DNA from 2 places in the Thioclava sp. F28-4 genome. Region 2 is predicted to be linked to the other one. Evidence: riboswitches for the same ligand, from Rfam matches in the RefSeq annotation. Region 2 holds a riboswitch; the other holds the start of a gene.
The links. A riboswitch is a leader RNA that binds a small molecule or an ion and turns the genes downstream of it on or off. The one in region 2 is predicted to bind thiamine pyrophosphate.
Positions count from the first base shown of each region.

Region 1: it holds a riboswitch for thiamine pyrophosphate, as region 2 does, so the genes downstream of both, thiM (hydroxyethylthiazole kinase) here and thiB (thiamine ABC transporter substrate binding subunit) in region 2, are expected to answer to the same signal.

Region 1 covers NZ_MPZQ01000001.1:41,586-52,816, reverse strand. The annotation lists gene BMI87_RS00255 (GntR family transcriptional regulator) at 1-647, opposite strand, end outside; gene BMI87_RS00250 (ATP-binding protein) at 779-2,848, shown strand; gene queE (7-carboxy-7-deazaguanine synthase QueE) at 2,896-3,606, opposite strand; gene queD (6-carboxytetrahydropterin synthase QueD) at 3,603-3,956, opposite strand; gene queC (7-cyano-7-deazaguanine synthase QueC) at 3,956-4,657, opposite strand; TPP riboswitch at 4,853-4,947, shown strand; gene thiM (hydroxyethylthiazole kinase) at 5,009-5,797, shown strand; gene thiE (thiamine phosphate synthase) at 5,794-6,405, shown strand; gene thiD (bifunctional hydroxymethylpyrimidine kinase/phosphomethylpyrimidine kinase) at 6,402-7,205, shown strand; gene tenA (thiaminase II) at 7,202-7,873, shown strand; gene BMI87_RS00210 (SIP domain-containing protein) at 7,931-8,170, opposite strand; gene rlmF (23S rRNA (adenine(1618)-N(6))-methyltransferase RlmF) at 8,240-9,145, opposite strand; gene BMI87_RS00200 (1-acyl-sn-glycerol-3-phosphate acyltransferase) at 9,365-10,030, opposite strand; gene BMI87_RS00195 (DUF982 domain-containing protein) at 10,155-10,424, opposite strand; partial or broken gene BMI87_RS22740 (cold-shock protein) at 11,087-11,188, shown strand.
Region 2 covers NZ_MPZQ01000002.1:152,406-163,636, reverse strand. The annotation lists gene BMI87_RS05560 (glycosyltransferase family 29 protein) at 1-461, shown strand, start outside; gene BMI87_RS05555 (aspartate-semialdehyde dehydrogenase) at 537-1,559, shown strand; gene BMI87_RS05550 (C40 family peptidase) at 1,797-2,627, opposite strand; gene BMI87_RS05545 (M17 family metallopeptidase) at 2,624-3,997, opposite strand; gene BMI87_RS05540 (hypothetical protein) at 4,147-4,491, opposite strand; gene BMI87_RS05535 (carbonic anhydrase) at 4,683-5,333, shown strand; gene BMI87_RS05530 (hypothetical protein) at 5,472-6,164, shown strand; gene BMI87_RS05525 (DUF4139 domain-containing protein) at 6,211-7,815, opposite strand; TPP riboswitch at 7,990-8,096, shown strand; gene thiB (thiamine ABC transporter substrate binding subunit) at 8,133-9,125, shown strand; gene BMI87_RS05515 (thiamine/thiamine pyrophosphate ABC transporter permease ThiP) at 9,101-10,663, shown strand; gene BMI87_RS05510 (ATP-binding cassette domain-containing protein) at 10,647-11,231, shown strand, end outside.

The DNA.
Region 1 (11,231 bases), on a different contig from region 2:
TCGTGTGCTTCGGCATTTTTTATCGATGACTTGCGTTTTCCTATCCAGCCGACATGGCGTGCCAAGGTTGCGCAGGCCAGGTCTGTCTGCCCCTTGTGGAGGGCGGTAATGATGATCCGGTGATCGTGGTCCGAGCGGGCTTCCCAGTCGCGGCGCCAGGCGGCGAAAAGGAAGCGTGCGCTGGTCGTCTGCAGATTGTCGATCGTCTCCAGAAGTCGTGGCATCCCGCAGGGTGTCAGGATCAACTGGTGGAATTGACGGTTCGCGGCCTCCCAATCACGGACTGTTCTGGCACTGTCTCCGATACGCGTAACCTGTTCAGCTTTTTGGAGAATTGCGCGTGTCATGTTCGGAGCTGCATGGCGCAGCGCCAAGGGTTCGAGGCTGGCGCGCATCTCCGCCACTTCGCGCAGTTCGGCCACGTCGAACTCGGTCACGCGAAAGCCGCGGCGCGCTTCGCTCTCGGCCAATCCGCGCGCCTGCAATTCGCGAAAGGCTTCGCGCACCGGGACGTGGCTCGCGCCGAACTCGCTCGCGATGTGGTCCTGTCTCAGCCGGGCGCCGGGCGGAATCTCACCTGAAATGATGCGATCCGAAAGTATCCGCGCGATGCGCTGCGAATGTGTTTCATGGGGTGTATCCGTCATAATTTATAGATAAATATTCTAGCAGCAATTCGTCCACCCCCATTCATGTACCGGAAACATGTTTGTAAGATTAAGGAAAAGATATATCTCTGGGCAGTGGTGGAGACGCATTAACCTGCATTGGATCTTATGTGACCTGGCAAGAAGCTTTCCGGCGTGATGCGCGCGGAACTGAGGACGACGCGGCTCCCGATGCCGGCTACAAAGCCCTGATGGAGCTGATCGATGACGGATTCTGCGTCATCCAGTTCATCGACGGGCCCAGAGGGCCCCTCAGCGACTATGTCCATATCGAAGCCAATTCCGGTTACGAAAGACATACCGGGATCGACGGTATCGTCGGCAAGACCGTGTTCGATGTCGCCCCACAAGACGGGGCCGAGTGGGTCAAAATCTACGGCGAAGTGCTCAGAACCGGAGAGCCTCTGAGGTTCGAGCGCGAGTTCGTCGAGGCCGGGCGGCATATCGAGGTTTCCGCGACGCGGGTGGAGCCCGCCGCGAAAGCGCAGGTCGCGGTTCTGTTTCGCGATATCACCGAGCGCAAACGCAAAGAGCGCGAACTACGCGAAAGCCAGCGCCGCGCGGAAAAGAGTGCACGTCACGTCGCACGCGCGCTCTCGGCCGGGGCGATCCTTGGCACCTGGGTTTGGTATCTCGACAGCGAAACCTTCGATCTCGATGAAGAATTCTCGCGCAGCATGGGGCTCGATTCCGCGCAAGGCGCTGCAGGTCTGACAATCGACCAGATTGTCGTGAACGTTCATGAGGACGACAAGCCGGGGCTGATGGCGGCGATCGATCGCGCCACGCAGCAGACGACGCCGTATGCATATCAGTTTCGCGTCAAGCGGGCCGACGGGCTGTATCACTGGGTCGAAGCCAATGGCCGGATGGAGGCCGAAACGCCGCGCATCTTCGCAGGCGTTCTGATGGATCTCGATGACCGGCGCGCCATTCTCGAAGAGCGCGACAAGGCGGCGGCCGAGCTGTCCAAGCTGAATGAAACGCTGGAGCAGCGCGTCGAAGAGCAGACCGCGAAGCTCATGCAGCGGGAGGGAGAGCTCCGGCAGGCCCAGAAAATGGAGGCCGTCGGGCAGTTGACCGGGGGGCTCGCCCACGATTTCAACAATCTCCTCACGGCGATTTCCGGGTCGCTCGACTTCGTCGCAAAGCGGCTCGAAGACGGGCGTCGCGAGGAAATCCTGCGCTATCTCGAAGCCGCGCAAGCGTCGACCGAACGGGCCGCCAGCGTCACACAGCGTTTGCTCGCCTTCTCGCGTCAGCAGTCGCTGATGCCCAAGCCGACCGACGTGCCGCAACTGGTCCGCAGTATGGAGGACCTGATGCGGCACTCCATCGGGCCGCATATTCTGGTAAGGGCGGAGGACGACGCAGAGGCCTGGCCCGCGATGGTCGACCCGAACCAGCTTGAGAGCGCGCTTCTCAATCTGTGCATCAATTCGCGCGATGCGATGCCCGATGGCGGCACGATCACGATCGGCACGACCAACGAGGCCATCGAGACCGAGAACTCGGAGCTTCCGCCCGGCGACTACCTGCGTCTGTCCGTGCACGACACTGGAACGGGTATGACTGCGGAGGAAATCTCGAAAGCCTTCGATCCCTATTTCACGACGAAGCCCAGCGAGAAGGGCACCGGCCTCGGGCTTTCGATGGTCTACGGGTTCGCGCGCCAAAGCGGCGGCTGCGCGACGATCGACTCCGAGCTGGGGAAGGGGACGACCGTGAACATTTTCCTCCCGCGCTCGGTCGAGACGGTCGCGCGCGCCGAGGTGGATTTGCCTGTAAGCGAGGAGCCCGCCACGGGGGGCGGACACACGATCCTCGTTGTGGACGATGAGGCGATCGTGCGTTTCGTCGTCGTGGAGGCGTTGGAAGAGGCGGGCTTCACGGTCTATCAGGCGGCCCATGCGGCGGCCGGGCTTCAGGTGCTGCAGGACCAGCCCGAGGTGACGCTTCTCCTGACGGATATCGGCTTGCCGGGCGGCATGACGGGCCGGGAGCTTGCAGCCCGGGCGCGAGAGGCGCGAGAAGATCTCAGAGTGATGTTCATGACCGGGTATGACGAGGAAGCGGCAACGGCCACGACGCTTACGGATACTGAAGTCTTGCTGAAGCCGTTCGATTTCGACGAAATGGTGCGTCGCGTCACGAGTTTCGCGAACCGCACCGCTGCGTGACGCGGGTCGCGCCCGAGTGATGTTCGGGGCGTCCGACCCTAGGCGGATCAAACGCCGCGCTTGTTGCCCCAGATCAGAACATGCAGCTGCGGCAGGATGCGGGGCGCGAACCAGTTGTCCGCCATAGCGGTGTCCGTCAGCCAGCCAAGCCGGTCGGCCAGACCCTGCGGATCGACCGCAACCTCCGGGTCAACCTCGGGATTGCCCGGCTGCAGATAGAGCGGCAGATCCGGGTGGCGGGCATGGGCCGCCTTGGCCCAGTCGTAATCCGCGCGGTCGAAGATCACGATCTTCATCACGGTGCTGCGGGCCGAACCTCCGGCCGCCACGCACGCGGCAAAGGCGTCCCAATCGACCTGCTCTCCGCTCGAAGGCGGCTTCGGCGACAGCACCAGCGTGTCCAGATCACCGAACCAAGGCCGCGCGACAGAGCCCTGCGTCTCGCAGGCGAAGCGGTAGCCGGCGGCCCGCCCGAGCGCGATCAGCGGCCCGAAATCCTGAATGGCCGGGTTTCCGCCGCTGAGCGAGATCGTCAGCGGGCGGTCGCCAGACAGCCGACGCAGCTCGGCCCAGACATCCTCGGAACTCATCGGCGCCCATGTGTGACGATAGGCGCTGTCGACCGCGTGGAGGCTGTCGCACCACGAGCAGCGGTAGTCGCAGCCGCCCGCGCGCACGAATAGCGTAGGTTCGCCGATCAGCGCGCCTTCGCCCTGAATGGTCGGGCCGAAAATCTCGGCGATGCGCAGCGTCGTCATGGACGGTATTCCGCCCAGGTCTTGGGCGTCTCGCTGACCAACGCCGCGCTGGTCTCGGGCCAGCGCGCCTTGCACCAATCGTAGAAATGCTTGGCCATGTTCTCGGCGGTCGAGGGCACGTCCATCACGTCGTTCAGGTGCCGGTGATCGAAGGTGTCGTCGATATAGGTCTTGAGCGGTTTCAGATCGTGATAGTCGCGCACGAACCCGTTCTCATCGAGCGTCGCGGCGGCCAGTTCGACGACCACGATGTAATTATGCCCGTGCAGCCGTGCGCATTGATGATCTTCGGGCAGATGCGAGAGCTGATGCGAGGCGGAGAAATGGAATTCCTTGCGGATACGGAACATCAGCGGGCCTCCTTCTCGGCAACGGCCTTGGCCCAGAAATCCGGATCGGCATAGGCGGTCGGATCCGCGACGCCCGCCAGATGGAACGCCTCGCGCCGCTCGACACAGGTGCCGCAGCGCCCGCAATGCACCTCGCCGCCTTTGTAGCACGACCACGTCTCGGCAAAGGGCGTGCCGTGTTTGGCCCCTTCGGCCACGATGTCGGCCTTGGAGCGATGCACGAAAGGCGTCTCAAGTCGCACATCGGCATAGCCGTCGAGCGCCATGCGCTGCATCGCATCGAAGGCCTCGGTGAAGGCAGGGCGGCAATCGGGATAGATGAAGTGATCGCCCCCATGCACCGCAGTCGCCACCGCTTCGTCGCCATTTGCGGCGGCCACACCGAAGCCAATGGCGAGCATGATCGCGTTGCGGTTCGGCACGACGGTGATGCGCATCGTCTCTTCGGCGTAATGCCCGTCGGGCACATCGATGTCGTCGGTCAGCGCCGACCCGGTCAGCGCGGCCCCGATCGGGCGCATGTCGATGAGATGATGCGGCACGCCAAGACGGCGCGCGGCGGCGGCGGCGTAATCAAGCTCCTTGCGGTGCCGTTGGCCGTAGTCGAAGGAGACGAGCCGCGTGAGATTACCCTCAGCGGCGACGATATGGGCGAGCGATACGGAATCGAGTCCGCCCGAGCAGATGACGAGAGTCTTCATATTTGAACCCTTGTTTTGATGACCGGGTAGGCTGCGACCGGTTGAGCGGGCCTCTAAAGGATGGGGCAGGGCTCTGCAAGGGCGGCGCGCCGGATAGATCGCCACGATCGCGCGACCGGACAGACGCGAACCATCGAGGCCCCCGCTTGTCGTTACCCCGCTTGACGGGCGGCTCCGACGGTGTCACCTCTTTGGGCGAAGCGACAGGGGCGCTCGGGAAACCGGGCTGAGACGAACCCTTAGAACCTGAACCGGATAATGCCGGCGGAGGGAGGCGCGTGAGACGGTCAGGCGCAGTCCCGCCTTTGCCCACTCGCACTCCTCTTGCTGCCCGCAGCCAAGGAGAGTGCGATGGAAGACCCCGGACAATATCTCGCAACGATGCGGCAGAGCGCGCCGCTCGTTCATAACATCACCAACTATGTCGCGATGAACGTGATGGCGAATGTGCTGCTGGCTTCGGGAGCCTCGCCTGCGATGGTCCATGCGCGCGAAGAGGCGGCCGAGTTCGCAGGGCTCGCACAGGCGCTCAGCATCAATATCGGCACGGTGTCGCCGCCATGGGCGGAGGCGATGGTGGCGGCGGCCACGGTCGCGCGCGCCAGAGACATCCCGTGGGTGCTAGACCCTGTCGCGGTCGGCGCGACGGATTATCGGCGCGCTCTCGGGGCGCGGCTGGTGGAGCTGCGTCCGACGGTGATCCGCGGCAACGCGTCGGAGATCCTTGCGCTTGCAGGCGAGGCTGGTGCGGGGAAAGGGGCGGACACTTCTGAGAGCGTCGCGACGGCTGAAGGCGCCGCGCGCGCCTTGGCGCGCCATAGCGGGGCGGTGGTCGCGGTGACCGGCGCGGTCGATTTCGTGACCGATGGGGAGCGCGCTGCGCGGGTTGCGAATGGCCATGCGATGATGCCGCGCGTCACCGCTTTGGGCTGTTCGCTGACCGGTGTCGTCGCGGCCTTTCTCGCAGGCCAGCCCCGGTTCGAAGCCGTGATCGCGGCGCTCGCTTATTTCGGGCTTGCGGGTGAACGCGCTGGCGCGACCGCCCAAGGCCCGGGCAGCTTTCAGGTCGCCTTCCTCGATGCGCTCCATGCCATCGACGCCGACGCTTTGACCGCCGGTGCGCGGATCGAGGCTGCATGATCCCGCCCATCTGTTTCGTCACCGACCCGGACGCCCCGCAGCCGGTGATCGCGCAAGCAATCGCTGCGGCTGAGGGCGGCGCGGGCTGGGTGCAGCTGCGCGACAAGACGCTCTACGATGCGGAGTTCGCAGCACTCGCCCGGACGCTGATCTCGGCGCTCGCCCCCTATGATGTCCCGCTGATCGTGAATGACAGGGGCGCCGTGGCCATCGAGATCGGCGCCGCTGGCCTCCATATCGGCCAGAGCGATGGCGACCCCGCCGCGATCCGCCGCAGGATCGGGCCCGACATGCTCCTTGGCCTCTCCATCGAGACCGAGGCGCAGATCGGCGCCGTGCCTCCCGGCGTCGATTATCTCGGCGTCGGTCCGATCCATGCGACCGGCTCGAAGCCCGACCACGCGGCCCCGATCGGCCATGCGGGCTTTGCCGCGATCGCCGCACGCACGGATCTTCCCTGTCTTGCGATCGGAGGGATCACCGCGACCGATGCTCCCGCGATCCGCAAGGCGGGCGGTGCCGGTCTTGCCGTGATTTCCGCCATCTCGCGCGCCCCTGACATGGCGCGCGCCACCCGAACCCTGCGCAGCGCATGGAGCGACATATGATCCCCAATATCCTCACCATCGCTGGCTCCGACCCATCGGGCGGGGCGGGCATTCAGGCCGATATCAAGGCCATTTCCGCCAATGGCGGCTACGCGATGAGCGTGATCACGGCTCTGACCGCGCAGAATACGCGCGGCGTGCAGGCGGTCAGCCTGTGCGACACCGGGCTGATCGCGGCGCAGATGGCCTCGCTGCGCGACGACATTCGGATCGACGCGATCAAGATCGGGATGCTGGGCGATGCCGCGATCATCGAGACCGTGGCGGAGGGGCTTTCCGGGCTCGAGTGTCCGGTGGTGCTCGACCCAGTGATGGTCGCGAAAGGCGGCGATCGGCTGTTGGCAGAGGCGGCGGTGACCGCGCTGCGCGGCCTGCTGCCGCGCGCCGATCTGATCACGCCGAACCTGCCTGAGGCCGCCGATCTCTTGGGCTGCGCCGAAGCGACGACGCTTGATGAGATGCGCGATCAGGCCCATGCGCTGCGCGCGCTCGGGCCGCGTGCTGTGCTGCTGAAGGGCGGGCATCTGAGGGGCGATCAAAGCCCGGACCTGCTGGTCACCGAGCAAGAGGAACTCCGCCTCGACGCGCCGCGCATCGCGACGCGCAACACCCACGGCACCGGCTGCACCCTGTCCTCGGCACTGGCGACATTGCTCGGCGCGGGTCTGCCGCTCGCGGAGGCCACCCGTCGCGCGAAGGCCTATCTGAACGCCGCGATTGCCGGGGCGGATCGGCTATCCGTCGGATCGGGCCACGGGCCGGTGCACCATTTCCACGCTTTTCAGGAGGACAGCCAATGAGCTTCACCCAAGACCTCGCGCAGGCGACCGCGCCGCTGCAGCGCCAGATCCATGACATGCCCTTCAATCGCGAATTGGCGGAGGGTCGCCTCGATCCGGAAACGTTCCAAGGCTACATCATTCAGGACGCCCATTACCTCGAAGGCTTCGCCCGTGCGCTGGCGTTGGCCGCCGCGAAGGCCCCCGATGCACCGACCGTCGCGCAGCTCTCAGGTTCGGCGGCCGGCGCGATCGCGGTCGAGCGGGAATTGCATGCGCATTACATGGGGCTGTTCGGCGTCTCGGCCGACGATTTCGCGCAGATCGAGCCCTCTGCCGCCTGTGATCACTATGTGTCCTTCCTGCTGCGCAGTGCCACGACCGGCGATTTCCCCGAAGCAGTGGCGGCGCTACTCCCCTGTTTCTGGATTTATCGCGACATCGGCCGGGAAATCGCACAGGTCAGCGGGGACGCGAACCCCTATGCGGCCTGGATCGCGACCTATTCGGGAGAGGCTTTCGATCAGAGCGTGGAACGGATGCTGGTGCTGACCGATAGGCTGGGTATGACGGCCGATGAGGCCGCCCGCGACCGGATGCACCGGGCCTTCGCCCGCAGCTGCTGGCATGAGTGGCGGTTTTGGGACAGCGCTTACCACCGCGAAAGCTGGCGGCGGCCTGCGGCTTGAGTGTCGCGGGCCCGGTTTCGGGCCCGCGACGGAAATCTCCGCGCGGGCCTGCGCCTCTCACAGGTCCTTGGCCGAGCCGTCGGCCTGCCCGGCAATCCAGTATCCTGCCGCCTTCAGCCATCCCTTCGGATGACCGCGGGCGATCAGATCGTCACGCAGGGCGCGGGCGACGCTGGCTTCGGCGGCGATCCAGACAAACGTTCGCGGCGGCAGGGCAATGCGGTCCAGCAACCGGCGGAGCGGCGCGGGATCCGCTGGGTCGGAGCGATGCGTCCAGAGCGCGACGTGATCCGAAATCCTTTCGAATGCGCCCGTCGCTCTTGAGCAGGCGCCACCCCTTGCGTCCTGTCGACGAACCCGGTCCCCCTATAGGGATCGCTGTGCTTCGGGGTAATAGGTCCAGGCTATGAACCGGCTTGTCTTCTGTCCCTGCGCCATTTCGACGACCCGAGACTCGGCAACCCTCGCTTTGCGCAGCAGTCTGGAAATGGGCTGAAGGTTGTCTTTCTTCGACACCAGAGAGGTAAACCACAGGCATTGATCGGCGAAACCTGTGCTCTGCTCGATCATTCTGGCGATGAAGCCGATTTCGCCACCGGGGCACCAGAGTTCGGCGTTCTGGCCGCCGAAATTGAGTTTCTTCGAGTGACCTTTCCCCAAATTCCGCCACTTGCGCTGGGTGCCTTTGTCCGCCTGCTCAATGGACGCGTGAAACGGCGGATTGCACAGGGTGACATGGAAGATATCGTCGGGACCGATCACACCTTTGAAGATGTCCTCCGGATCGGACTGGCGTCTGAGGCTGATGTTCAGACCGTTGCGGTCGCAAATCTCCGCCGCCGAGTTGATCGACACCGGATCGATATCGACGCCGGTGAACTCCCAGCCATATTCATGCTGACCGGTCAGCGGGTAGACGAGGCTGGCGCCGGTCCCGATGTCCAGCGCCTTGATCTCGCGCCCGTGCGGGATCTCATGGTTGTTACACTCGGCCAGAAGATCCGCGAGATAGTGGATGTAATCGACACGTCCGGGGATCGGAGGGCACAGATAAGTGGCCGGAAGATCCCAGAAATCGATGTCGTAATGCGTCCGCAAGAGTGCCCGGTTGAGCATGCGAACCGCGTCCACGTCCGCAAAATCGATCGTCATCCGACCGCGCGGGTTTCGTGTCGTGAATGCCTCCAGCTCCGGGGTTTGCACGATCAGGCGCTCAAAGTCGTACCCCGCCCGGTGTTGATTGCGCGGGTGCAACATCGGTTTGGTGGCCATGGAAAGAACCTTCATGCATAGCGGTGGAGGCAGCGCGGCCAACAGGATGTCGACCTTAGATCTTCATCGCGGCTTGAGAAATGCCTGATCGGCCCGCGTGTCACCGATATCAAGATGCCTGGGATGTGTCGCGGTCGGAAATTCGAAGCTCGATAGGGACGGGGCCAGCGGGGCCGCACCACAAGAGGCGAGGGCGGCCCGCTGCCAAAAGGGCGCCACCTATTTTGCGTTGTCGCTCAGAGCAGTGCAGGGGGGCAGGCGGTCTTTCTCGACATTGAGAAGTTCTTCGACCTGCGCGCTCACCTCGGCGCCCGGAAGCCCGGGCGGGATTGCCGGGAAATAGGCGACGGTGATCGTGCCCCCGGTCTTCACGTCCCTGCGCCAGACATGGCCCGCGTTATGCGCGACCGGCACGATCGGCAGGCCGAGCTTGCGATAAAGCGCGATCAGGCCCGGCTGGAATTCACAGCGATCGTTCACGCCGACCCGTGTGCCTTCGGGGAAGATCAGGATCGAGCGGCCTTTGGCGGCTTCTTCGCGCGCCTGGGTGATCATCCCGGCGAGGGCACGCCCGCCGCCGCTGCGGTCGATCAGGATCATCGGTGAATGTTCGAGGAACCAGCCGAAGATCGGGATACGCCGCAATTCGTGTTTCGCGATGATGCAGACATCGGGCACGAGCTGGTTGAAGGCCAGCGTCTCCCATGTGGATTGGTGGTTGCAGACATAGATGCAGGGGCTGTCGAGATGCTTGTTCTCGAGCCCTTGCTCGCGCACGCGCAACCGCAGGATCCCTCGTGCGAGCGCGAAGACCCCGCCGGTCCAGACCCGCACGGCGGCGCGCACGAGGCGGGGGCGCCGCGCCAGCGCGAGGACCGGGATCATCGGCGCTTGCAGTGCCGTCCACGCCCCGAAGGCTACGTCGAAGAGCTTTGAGCGCAGGCCTTCGAACCTCGGGGCCGAGCCGGCCCGTCCGCGTCGCGCGCGCGACGCCGTATGTGCTGTGTGATCAGGCTGCAATCGGGTGATCCATGGTTTCGAATGGTGAAAAGCCGGCGGTGGTCGCGGCCCCGAGGAACGCGCTGCGCGCGTCGCCCACGGTGCCCAGACATTCCATGGCCGCTTCGACGCGGTCAATTGCACGGATCTGTGCGGTATCAGTGACCGGCCATTTCTCGCGCAGCCAGTAGTGCACCTGTTCGATGGTGCTGAAGGTTTTGACGTCGCCGTCCGGCGACACGACGAGGGAGATGGGTTTGCCCCAGTAAATTTCGATCAAGGTTCGTATCTTTCTAAGCGGTCGTGACGGCTCCGATTTGAACGGTCGCGCGATCACGGAGGCATAGTGCGGGCTAAGCCGTTTCTATGCGGTGAATTAGGTCTGCGCGCGAGGGCGCGCCGGTTTGGTATCCCAAGCGGATCGCGAGGCGTCAGCGTCAATGCGCGCGGATCACGGTCCGGCCCCTCTGACATGCGAAGCTCTCGTGGAGGTCGCGAGGGGCAGAAATTGCGGTATCGACCAAGTTCATCCCGGTAGGAGGGCTGAATGGGTTGGTCTGCTCGAACGGCGTCACGGCACCATGGGCCTATGGGAAGCTCCTTTTCCTTACTGCCGCCTTTGAAAAGCTGCGGCCCGACAAAGCTCAAGATCGTCGCTGAGCCGGGAGGAACAGGGTCCGAGAATTAAGATATGCGAGTGCAGACATAAGGGATTTGCGCCCAAATTACGAGGAAATTGCGTTTCGGCGTCTGAATTTTCGCGCAACGGCTTGATTGTACGAGATATAAATTGCGCGCTCGGAAAGACGTGGCCGTGCGTGCCGTTCGCTCGCTGCTGATTTCCTTTGCAAAAGGGGCCGCGGTCACTTAGGTATACCGGACTACGCTCGTCTCATCTGTAATTTCTCTTCTCTGCCGGCTCCGGTCTTCCTACTGAAATGACTGAGCTTGGCTGATCAATTCTGCAGACGGGATATCTTCGTCCACATCTCGGCCCTTGCGCGTGCAGGTCTCTCTCTGCGCGAAGACGGACAGGCCGTTACCTGAGAATTCGGAACCGGACGCGACGGCCGTGAGACCGCCCGCA
Region 2 (11,231 bases):
GAGCGGAGATCGACGCGCATGACGTGGTGATCCGGATCAACCGGGCGCCGATGCCTTCGGCTGAAAGCCATGGCACGCGCACCGACTGGCTGGCGCTTGCCACCTCGCTTCCCGAGGCCGAGCGTGTCCGCATCGCGCCGTCGCGCATCCTGTGGATGAGCCATAAGCGCAAGCGGCTCGATTGGCAGACCGCCACGAGCCCCGGTTTCTACCTGCATCCGCTGGACGACTACGAGGGGCTGAAGCTCAAGCTCGGCGCGCAACCCACGACCGGCGCGATGCTGATCGAGATGCTCCTGCGCTCGGATCTGGCGCGGCTCGACCTCTACGGCTTCGATTTCTTCGCCTCGCTTTCGCTGTCGGGGCGGCGTTCGGCCGACAAGGTGCCGCATGATTTCGCCGCGGAAGCGGAGATGGTTGGTGGGTTTCTTGCCTCCGATCCGCGTATCATTCGGAACTGACTGCGCGTCGAGCCTCTTTCATTTCCTGACGTAAAGCGGTAGGAAGCCGCGTTCTATTCGAGCAAGGAGGTCCTCATGGGCTATAAAGTCGTCGTTGCGGGCGCCACGGGGAACGTGGGCCGCGAAATGCTGAACATCCTGGCCGAGCGCCAGTTCCCGGTCGATGAACTGGTGCCGCTCGCGTCGCGCCGGAGCCTCGGCACAGAGGTCAGCTTTGGCGATCAGACCCTGAAGACTAAAGATATCGAGGGTTTCGATTTCACCGGCTACGACATCGCGCTGTTTGCGATCGGCTCGGACGCCACGAAGAAATACGCGCCCATTGCCGCCAAGCAGGGCTGCGTGGTGATCGATAACTCGTCGCTCTATCGCTACGACCCGGACGTGCCGCTGGTCGTGCCGGAGGTGAACCCGGAAGCCGTCGACGGTTACGCGAAGAAAAACATCATCGCGAACCCGAACTGCTCGACCGCGCAGATGGTCGTGGCGCTCAAGCCGCTGCATGACCGCGCCAAGATCAAGCGCGTCGTGGTCTCGACCTACCAGTCGGTGTCGGGTTCGGGCAAAGCCGCGATCGACGAGCTTTGGGACCAGACCAAGGGCATGTATGTCCCCGGTCAGGAAGTGGAGCCGAAGGTCTACCCCAAGCAGATCGCGTTCAACGTGATCCCGCATATCGACGTGTTCCTTGACGACGGTTCCACCAAGGAAGAGTGGAAGATGGTCGCCGAGACGAAGAAGATCGTCGATCCGAAGATCAAGCTGACCGCGACCTGCGTGCGCGTTCCGGTCTTCGTGGGCCATGCCGAAGCGATCAATATCGAGTTCGAGGACTTCCTCGACGAAGACGAAGCGCGCGACATCCTGCGTGAGGCGCCCGGCATCATGGTCGTCGATAAGCGCGAAGATGGCGGCTACATCACCCCGGTCGAATGCGTCGGCGATTTCGCCACCTTCATCTCGCGCATCCGTCAGGACTCGACCATCGAGAACGGTCTGAACCTCTGGTGCGTGTCGGACAACCTGCGCAAGGGCGCAGCCCTGAACGCGGTGCAGATCGCCGAGACGCTGGGCAACCGCGTGCTCAAGAAGGGCTGAGGGTTCGGCCTTTTTGGAATTGGGAAACGCCCGGTCGGAAGATCGGGCGTTTTTCTTTTGGCGGTGTTTTCTGAGACGAGGGTTTGCCCGGGCGTCCAGCCCGGGCCGCGCCCGACCCTCCCCCCGGGAGGGCGCATTGGCGATGTCATCGCGCGCATAACCGTCACTCGGGCTTGCGAGATAAAGCGCCTGGCCACAGGCGGATCGAAGCGCCCACCCAAGGCTCGGGCGCGTCCCTTACCGCGTGACCCGCTTCACCCCCAGATACGGCCCTTCGCCCGCCGCCGCGATCCGCGCCTTGGCGGCCTCGATGCCCTCATAGGCCACGCTCATCGTATGACCGTTGGCATGGATCATCGTCTCGCGATCGCAGGCCAGCGCCACATGGCCTTTCCAGAACAACAGATCGCCACGCTTCAGGGGCGCGCCCTCCGGCACCACCTCTCCCATCTCCGCCCATTGTAGATCGCTGTCGCCCGGCACGGACATCCCGCATAGCGCGAAACCGATCTGCACCAGACCCGAGCAGTCGATCCCCCCGCGGCTGTTGCCACCCCACAGATAGGGCGTGCCCAGCAGCCGCTCGGCCACCGCGACCGGATCGTCCTCGGGCCGATCGAGCGCGCGCAGATGCTGGCGCGGCACGAATCCCTCGGCGGTCACGGCGAACATGCCGTCTTCGCGGGTCACGGAGAGCCGTGCGCCCATCGAGAGCTGCATGACTTCGCCACGTTTGATTGCCGCCTCGCGATAGACATGCGTCGCAGGCGCGGTGACGACATGGGTGGAAGGTTCGGGCGTGCCGAAGGTATCGGCGGCGACCCAGCCGCAATATCCGTCCCACGCGGCCTGCACGAAGGCGAAGCCGTCGCGCTGGTCGATCACCGTCACCTCGGCGCCAAACAGAAGCTGCCGGTCGCGCAAGCTGCCCGGCTCGGGGCCGAGATCGGTCACGGGCGCGACGATCCGCGCGGGCATCCCGTGGGTGAAGCCTTCCGCCTCGACCTGCCCGCGCAGGGTCTCCAGCGCGATCTCGCCTGAATAGGGCAGGCGGCGAGGGTCGGTCATTTCAGCACCTCGGGCAGGGCCGCGAGGATCGCCCGCGCGCCTTGCCCGACCCCGCCTTTCGGGCGGGCGGGGGCCGCGGCGGGTTGCCAGCCGTAGATATCGAAATGGGCGAAACGCTTTGTCTCGGTCACGAAGCGGCGCAGGAACAGCGCGGCGGTGATCGAGCCCGCCATGCCGCCCGAGGGGGCGTTGTCGAGATCGGCGATGCCGGGCTCGATCTTCGCCTCGTAGGGCGCCCAGAACGGCATCCGCCAGAGCGGATCGGCCACCGCGCCCGAGGCCGTCGCCAAGGCCTGCGCGACGCCCTCGTCATCGGTGTAGAACGGATGAATGTCCGGCCCCAGAGCGACCCGGGCGGCCCCCGTCAGCGTCGCCATGCAGATCAACAGGTCGGGCGGCGTCTCATCGGCATAGGCCAGCGCGTCGGCCAGCACCAGCCGTCCCTCTGCATCGGTATTGTTGATCTCGACGGTCAGCCCTTTGCGGCTGGTCAGGATGTCGCCGGGGCGGAAACTGTCGCCGCCGACCGAGTTCTCCACCGCCGGGACCAGCACCCGCAGGCGCAGCTTCGCGCCGGTCGCCATGATCATATGCGCAAGCCCCAACACGGTGGCTGAGCCGCCCATATCCTTCTTCATCAGCCCCATCGAAGCGCCGGGCTTGAGGTTCAGCCCGCCGGTGTCGAAGCACACACCCTTGCCGACCAGCGTCAGCGCCGGTCCTTCGCTGCCCCAGCTCAGCTCGATAAGCCGCGGCGTGCGCGGGGAGGCGCGGCCCACCGCGTGGATCATGGGGAAGTTCTGCGCCAGAAGATCGTCGCCCTTGATCACCTTGGCCTCTGCGCCATGACGCTCGGCGAGCAGTCGAGCTGCGCCCTCCAGTTCGTCCGGCCCCATATCGGAGGCGGGGGTGTTGATCAGGTCACGGGTGAAAGCCTCGCCCTCGGCCACGGCTTCGATCTGCGCGGCATCCAAGCCCTCCGGGCAGACCAGCCGCGCTTTCGGCGGCGTGGCTTCGGCATAGCGGCCGAACCGATAGCCCGCGAGCAACCAGCCGAGCGCCGTTTCCGCTTTCAACGTTTCCGACAGGTCGCCCTCGATCCGCCATGCGCCTTCGGGCAGGGCCGAGGCCGCCCGCGTGAGCGAGAACCGCTCGCGCGACCGGGTAGCAGAGGTCCCGAGGCCCAGAAGGGCCGCCTCCGCACCATCCGGCCCAGGCAGAAGCGCGACCTGACCTGCGCTCGCCTTGAAGCCCGTCGCTTCGGCGAAGGCGCGCTGCGCGGGAGGCAGATCGGCCAGAGCCTGCTCCAATCCTTCGGGCGCAACGGCGATCAGCGCGCGCGCGGGCGCGTCCGCCTCGGCGAAGCGCATCGCGGGGCGCGGGGCGAGAAAGGAAAACTCGGCGGGCACGTTTGCGGTCTTGTCTGCGCTCATGGGGGCGGCTCCTTGGCTCTGGTGGTTGCTTTCGTCCCAGAGCCTAGCGTTGCCGCGCCTGCCCGCAAGGGCCGATCGATCACGCCTCAGGAAGACAGGTTGCCGATATCCCAAACCTCGGTGAGCGAGCGTTCCGCGATCCGGCCCAGCCGCGCCATCACCGCCGCCTGCGCCACTGCATCGCCGCCCGAGAGGCAGTCCAGAAGGTCGCGCGCCGTGCTGACCATCGACACCAGCCCGACTTGTTCGGCAAGCTCCATCACCTCGGCGATCGCGCGGCGCAGCTTGCCGCATTGGCCGGATTTCGTGGCCTCTTCCAACGCGCTGAGATGGAAGGCGAGATCCTCGACCGTGGCGCAGATCACCCGCTCCGCCCCGTCCTGTCCCAGCTCCGCATAGAGCACCACCAGCCGCGCCGTATCCAACGACATCTTTTCCTTGCAGCGCAAGCGAGACACCTGTGTCACCCCGACACCCCTTTTGATTTCACCATCACCCGGGCGGTAACGTGATCGAGAGGTCTCAAGATTTCGTTGAGCGATACGGAAAATCTTCTCGAAACCGGGCGCGCAACGCGCTATTTGACGCAGCGATAAGACGCCAGACACCAGACGAGGGATCGATGAGAGAGCATGTGAAACCGCTGCCCAGCTACCTTGTGAGCCGTTATCAAGGATGGCACGCCACCACTTATAACGAGAACCGCGCCTGGTATCGCCGTCTCGCCTCCGAAGGGCAGCGCCCGCGTTCGATGATCATCGCCTGCTGTGACAGCCGCGTGCATGTGACCTCGATGTTCGGCGCCGATCAGGGCGAGTTCTTCATTCACCGCAATATCGCGAACCTCGTGCCGGAATTCACGCCCGATGGCGATCACCACGGCACCTCGGCTGCGGTCGAATATGCGGTGACCAGCCTGAAGGTCGCGCATTTGATCGTGCTCGGCCACTCCAATTGCGGCGGTGTCGCGGGGTGCCATGCGATGTGCTCGGGCCATGCGCCGGAGCTGGAGGAGAAAAGCTCCTTCGTCGGCACCTGGCTGAACCTGCTGCGTCCGGGCTACGAGCGCGTGAGCGAGCTGCCCGAGGATCAGCAGGTGCTGGCGCTCGAGCGTGAGGCGGTGAAAGTCAGCCTCGAGAACCTGATGACCTTCCCCTTCGTGCGCGAAGCGCTCGATGCCGACCGGATGACGCTGCACGGGCTGCGCCACGACATCGGCGAAGGCGTGCTTGAACAGTATGACGCCGACTCGGATCGGTTCGAGACGTTCTGAGGCTTTGCCATTCCCGTTGGCCCCCGCGCGGGGCCGACGGCTCCGCTGCGGCGGAAATCCGACTGGTGTTCACGGGCTGTTAAGCTTGATGCGCGAGGCTGGGGGGACCCCGCCAATGCGAACGAGCTTCGACCCGCCATGTCACAATCTGCATCCCGCTCCCATTCTCAGCATCGCCTTGTCTCCCTACGCCTGCCGCTCGATCTGATCGACCGCATCGCGGCGGAAGCGCGCGCGTTCGGTCTGCCCCCGGCAGAGCTGATCCGGCGCGTGTTGCAGGAAGGTCTGGCGGAGGAGGTGGCGCCCGAAGCGCCTGCTGCGAAAGCGCCGCTGCCGGAAATGCATGCGGTGCAAGAGGCGCTGGATCAGGCGCGCGACTGGTTCGATCTGCAACATCGACTGCGGGGGGAGGGCTTCGTTCTTCGGCTTGCAGGCGGCGGGGCCTTGGGGCTGCACGCATGGCCCACGAACCGCTTCCTGATGCTGCTCGACGAGATCGGGCCAAGCCTGACGGAGTTGGTGCTACGCTTCGGCGCGCCGTTTCCGGGCGATGATGGCGGGCGCACCAAGATCGTCGGTGCGACGGCAGGGCAGGGCGCGTCGGCACGGGCGGTCGCCGCCGAATATGCGGCAGCGCAGGCCGCGCAGGCAGTGGGACCGCAAGCCGCGCCGGACGAGAAGACGCCCGAGGCGACCGAGAAGAGCGGCGGTGCAGAGGCACAGCCCCCCGAGGCGGCGAAGGCCGATGCTCCCGCGCGCGGGTTTCTGCGCCTGTCGCCAGCGCTGCTCGCGAAACTGCGCGCTGCGGCCGATCCGCGAAACGCGGCCTGATCACGCGGGCCATGGCCGCGCGTAGGCCTGTTCGCGCAAGCTTGCCTTAGCGCAGCACCTGATCGGTGGGCCAGCTGAGCGTGGTCTCGGTGCGGATCGTCTTGGTCTCGCCTGCGCCCAGATCGAAGCGCCATGCGAGCACGCCACGGCGGTGGTCGTAGTCGGTCTCGCTTGCAGGCGGGGTCGCCTTGGTCGTGATCTTCAGGTCTTCCTGTTCGGAATAGGGCACCCGGTCGATCACCCGCATCGGCCAGCCTTTGTCGGTGAGGTTCTTCACCTCGATCTCGACCACCTCGCGGCGCTCATTGGATTTCGAGATGAAGCCGCTATCGCCCTCCATCGTGTCGGGCATGCGGCGGTCCACGCGGATGCCTTCGATCGGCCCGAAGCCAAGCGTCAGATCGTCACCCGCCGCGACCATCGGCAGATGCGACTGGCCAACCAGCGCGCCATCGGCATAGAGGTTCGCGGGGCCGGGCAACAGGATCTCGCCGGTGTCGTTCTTGCCCTCGGCTACGCGATAGGCCTGCGGATCGGTCAGCGGCGCGGCCTCGGCGAAGACCTCCATCGGCAGGGTCTTGGAATCGAGGCTCAGGCGCAGATCGTCCACCCCGTCGCGCAGGTCCACGGCGCTCGGGTAATGATAGGTCACCGTCTCGCCCTGCATCTGCAGATCGGCGCGGTCGCTGATCGCGGCCTCCATCATCGGGGCGGGGGCGGCGCCATCGGATGCGGCGAGGGAACGCTTCATCGGCACCGGCGTGGGCGGCGCGTCGGGATCACCGATCCGGGCAAGCCGCGGATAGACTTCGCCCGGCTCCGCCCGCCCGCCGGGACGTGCCGTCGAGAGGGTCAGATCGACGCCGCGCCAATCTTCGCCCGTTGCCTGATGGACCGAGACGAAGCGCTCCATGTCCACCGCGCTCTTGTCGCGGTCGAGCCGCAAATCATAGGAGGGCTGCCAGCCCGCGTTCTGGACGTAGGAGGTGATCGTCAGCGTGCCCGAACCCTGAACCTTGGCGCTCAGCACGTCACGATCCTGCGCCGGGTTCAGCAGCGCATCGAGCGCCGCTTGGGCCTGCTTCACAGCTTCCTTCGCGGGGTCGAGCGCCGCTTCGGCGCGGCGCGCCTCGGCTTCGGCGGCAATTGCGCGTTCGGTGGCGGAGAGGATCTGGTCCTCCACCATCTGCGCCAGCGCGCGGAGCTGTTCGGGTGCGGTTACCTGTGAGTCGGTGTTCTTGAGATAGGTGATCTGGTCGCGCGCGGCCTGCGCCTTCGCGCGGATCACGGCCACGGCGTCTTCCTGTTCCGCAAGCGCCTCTTGCGCCGAGGCCAACCGATCGCGCGCAGATTTCACTGCGGCGCTGTCCTGCCCGCTGATCGCAGGCGCGCGCCCGGAGATCAGACTCGCCGCGCCGATCTGCACACCGTCGCCCGACACGCGCAGCGTCGAGATGTCGGTGCCTTCGGGAAAGCCCGGCACCAGCAGGTCATGGCTGCCCTCGGGGGTGTCCAGCGTGACCTGCCGCACCACCTGCGCGCCGCGTGGGAATAGCGTCACGGCGGTGATCTTGCCCGGTGCCTCGATCGTGTCGGCCAAGGCGGGCAGGGCGGTCGCGGCCAGCAGGGCCGCGGTGAGGGTAATGCGCATCGGTTCCTCCCAAATCCGTTCCAGATCGAGCCTGCGTCGCGCCGCGCGCAGTTGCAAGCCATTGAAATCCGGCGCGGCTCGCCACTGGCGGGAACTCGCCAGAGGGTCCGGGACGCGGGGCAGGGACGCTGTGCCTGCTTGCCCTTGCGTCCGCAGCCGCGCGCGCTTACGTTGCGCCCTACCTCGGGGTGCCAGCGCAAGGCTGGCTGAGATGCGATCCGCGCGAACCCGTTGAACCTGAACCGGTTAAGACCGGCGGAGGGAAGGTAGCCGGATCTCCCGGCCCCACTCCGCCCGGCAAGCCCAAGGAGTGAGGCATGAAAACCCACCTGATGCTTGCGGGAGCCCTGAGCCTGATCGCCACGATGGCGGCGGCCGAGGACAAGCCCGTACTCACCGTCTATGCGCCCGATTATTTCACGAGCGAATGGGGCCCCGGCCCCGCGATCGAGAAAGGGTTCGAGGCGACTTGCGATTGCGATCTGAAATTCGTGGCGGGCGATGTGCTGCCGCGCATCCTGCTCGAAGGCGACAAGACGCAGGCCGATATCGCGATCGGCCTGAACACCGACGTGACCGCGAAGGCGCGCGCCACGGGTCTGTTCGCCCCGCATAACGAGGACACCTCCGATCTGACCATGCCGGTCAAATGGGACGATCCGATCTTCCTGCCCTTCGACTGGTCGGAGCTGGCCTTCGTCTATGACAAGACCAAGCTGAAAAACCCGCCCGCGAGCTTCCAGGACCTGCTGAATGCGCCCGACGATGCCTACAAGATCGTCATCGAGGATCCGCGCAGTTCGGTCGCGGGTCTGTCGCTGCTGCTCTGGGTGAAAGACATCTACGGCGACAAGGCCGAAGAGGCCTGGACGAAGATCGCGCCGAAGGTGCTGACGGTGACGCCGGGCTGGTCCGAGGCCTACGGGATGTTCACCGATGGCGAGGCGGATATGGTGCTCAGCTACGTCACCTCGCCCGCCTATCACATCATGGCCGAGGAGGATGACAGCAAGGTCGCCGCGATCTTCCCCGAGGGGCATTACTTCACTCCCGAACTGGTCGCGCAGCTCAAGACCTCGAAGCATCCCGAGCTGGCGCAGAAATTCCTCGATTACGTGCTCAGCCCCGATTTTCAGGGCATGATCGCGACGGCGAACTGGTCCTTCCCGGCGAAACTGCCGCATGACCAATTGCCGGAGGTGTTCCAGAGCCTGCCGATGCCCGACAAGACGCTCTATCTTGGTGAGACCGAGGCCGAGAAACTGCGCGGTCCGGCGCTGGACGAATGGCAACGCGCCTTCTCCAAATAAAACGCGCGCCCCTCTGGGCGGTGCTGGCGGGTGCGGCTTTGGCCGCGCTCGTCCTTGGCACGTTGGCGGCGGTGACGATCCGCGCGGGCGGGCTGACCGGCTTGCGCGAGACCGACCTCGCCGCGATCCGCTTCACGCTCTGGCAGGCGGCGGCCTCGGCACTGATCTCCTGCGTGCTGGCGATCCCGGTCGCGCGGGCGCTACATCGCCGTCGCTTTGCGGGGCGCGGGCTGCTGATCTCGCTCCTCGGGGCGCCGTTCATCCTGCCGGTGATCGTCGCGGTCTTCGGGCTGATCGCGGTGTTCGGGCGGCGCGGGCTGGTCAATGCGGCACTGGCGCCCTTCGGCATCGATCCGATCTCGATATATGGGGCGCAGGGCGTGATCATCGCCCATGTCTTCTTCAACCTGCCGCTGGCCACGCGGATGATCCTGCACGGCTGGGAGGCGATCCCGGCCGAGCGGTTCCGCCTTGCGGCCACGCTGGGCTTCGGCCCGGCCGAGGTCACCCGCCACCTCGAACGCCCGATGCTGCGCAGCGTTCTGCCCGGCGCGTTCCTCGCGATCTTCCTCGTTTGCCTGACCTCCTTTGCAGTGGCGCTTACCTTGGGCGGCGGGCCGCGCGCGACCACGGTGGAGCTGGCGATCTATCAGGCCTTCCGCTTCGATTTTGACATGGGACGCGCGGCGAGCCTTGCGCTGGTGCAGGTCGCGATCTCGGTCGCAGCTCTGCTGATCGCCGCGCGCGCGACCCTGCCGTCGAGCTTCGGCGCGGGGCATGACCGCCGCGCCACACCGATTCCGCAGTTGTCCGGCGGGGCGGATCGCGTGGCCTTCGATACGCTCGCGATCCTTCTGGCAGCCGTCTTCCTGCTGCTCCCCATCGGGGCGGTCTTTGCCCGTGGGCTGCCTGCACTGGTTGAGTTGCCCGAGATGGTCTGGCCCGCCACGCTGACCTCGCTGGTGATCGCGCTGGCCTCGACCGTGATCACTCTTGCCATCGCCCTGCCGCTCGCGCTGGTGGCCACGCGGCAACGCTGGGCGGAGATCGCGGCGATGTTGCCGATGACCGCGTCGAGCCTCGTGATGGGGACCGGCGCTTTCCTGATCGCGCGGCCTTTCGTGAACCCCACGGACCTCGCCCTGCCGATGGTGCTGCTGACCAATGCCGCGCTGTCGGTGCCTTTTGCGACCCGCATCCTGATGCCCGAGATCCGCACGCTTCAGGCTGATTACGACCGGCTCGCCGCCTCGCTCGGGCTGCGCGGCTTCGCCCGGCTGCGCCTGCTGACGGTTCCGCGCCTTGCCCGGCCACTGGGCTTTTCGGCGGGGCTGGCCGCGGCCTTCTCGATGGGCGATCTGGGCGTCATCACGCTGTTCTCGGATGGCCAGACCCGCACCCTGCCGCTGGCGCTTTTCCAGCTCATGGGCTCTTATCGCATGGATCAGGCAGCGGGCGCTGCGAGCCTGCTCCTGATCCTCACCTTCGCGCTTTTCTGGGCGCTCGACCGCGCGGGGCATTATGCTGACCCTCGATAGACTGACCCTCACACAGGGCGATTTCCGCCTCGATGCCGACCTCACGATCCAGACCGGTGCGCGCGTCGCGCTGATCGGCCCGTCCGGCGCGGGGAAATCGACGCTGCTTGCGGCCATCGCGGGGTTCTTGTCGCCCGCAAGTGGCCGCATCCTCTGGCAGGGCGAGGACATTACCGCGACGCCGCCGGGGGAGCGTCCGCTCTCGATCCTGTTTCAGGATCAGAACCTGTTTCCGCATCTGCGGCTCGAGACCAATCTCGCGCTTGGCCTGAACCCGAAAGGCAAGATCGACGCCACCGACCGCGCCCGGATCGAGACCGCGCTGGCGCGTGTGGGCCTTGAGGGGATGGAGAGGCGCAAACCCGGCGCGCTGTCGGGCGGGCAGCAAAGTCGTGCGGGGCTCGCGCGGACGCTGCTCCGAGGCCGGCCGATCCTGCTGCTCGACGAGCCCTTCGCGGCGCTGGGGCCCGCGCTGAAATCCGAGATGCTGGCGCTGGTGGCCGAGATCGCCCGCGAACAGGGCACGACGGTGCTGATGGTCAGCCACGATCCCGAGGATGCGCGTGCT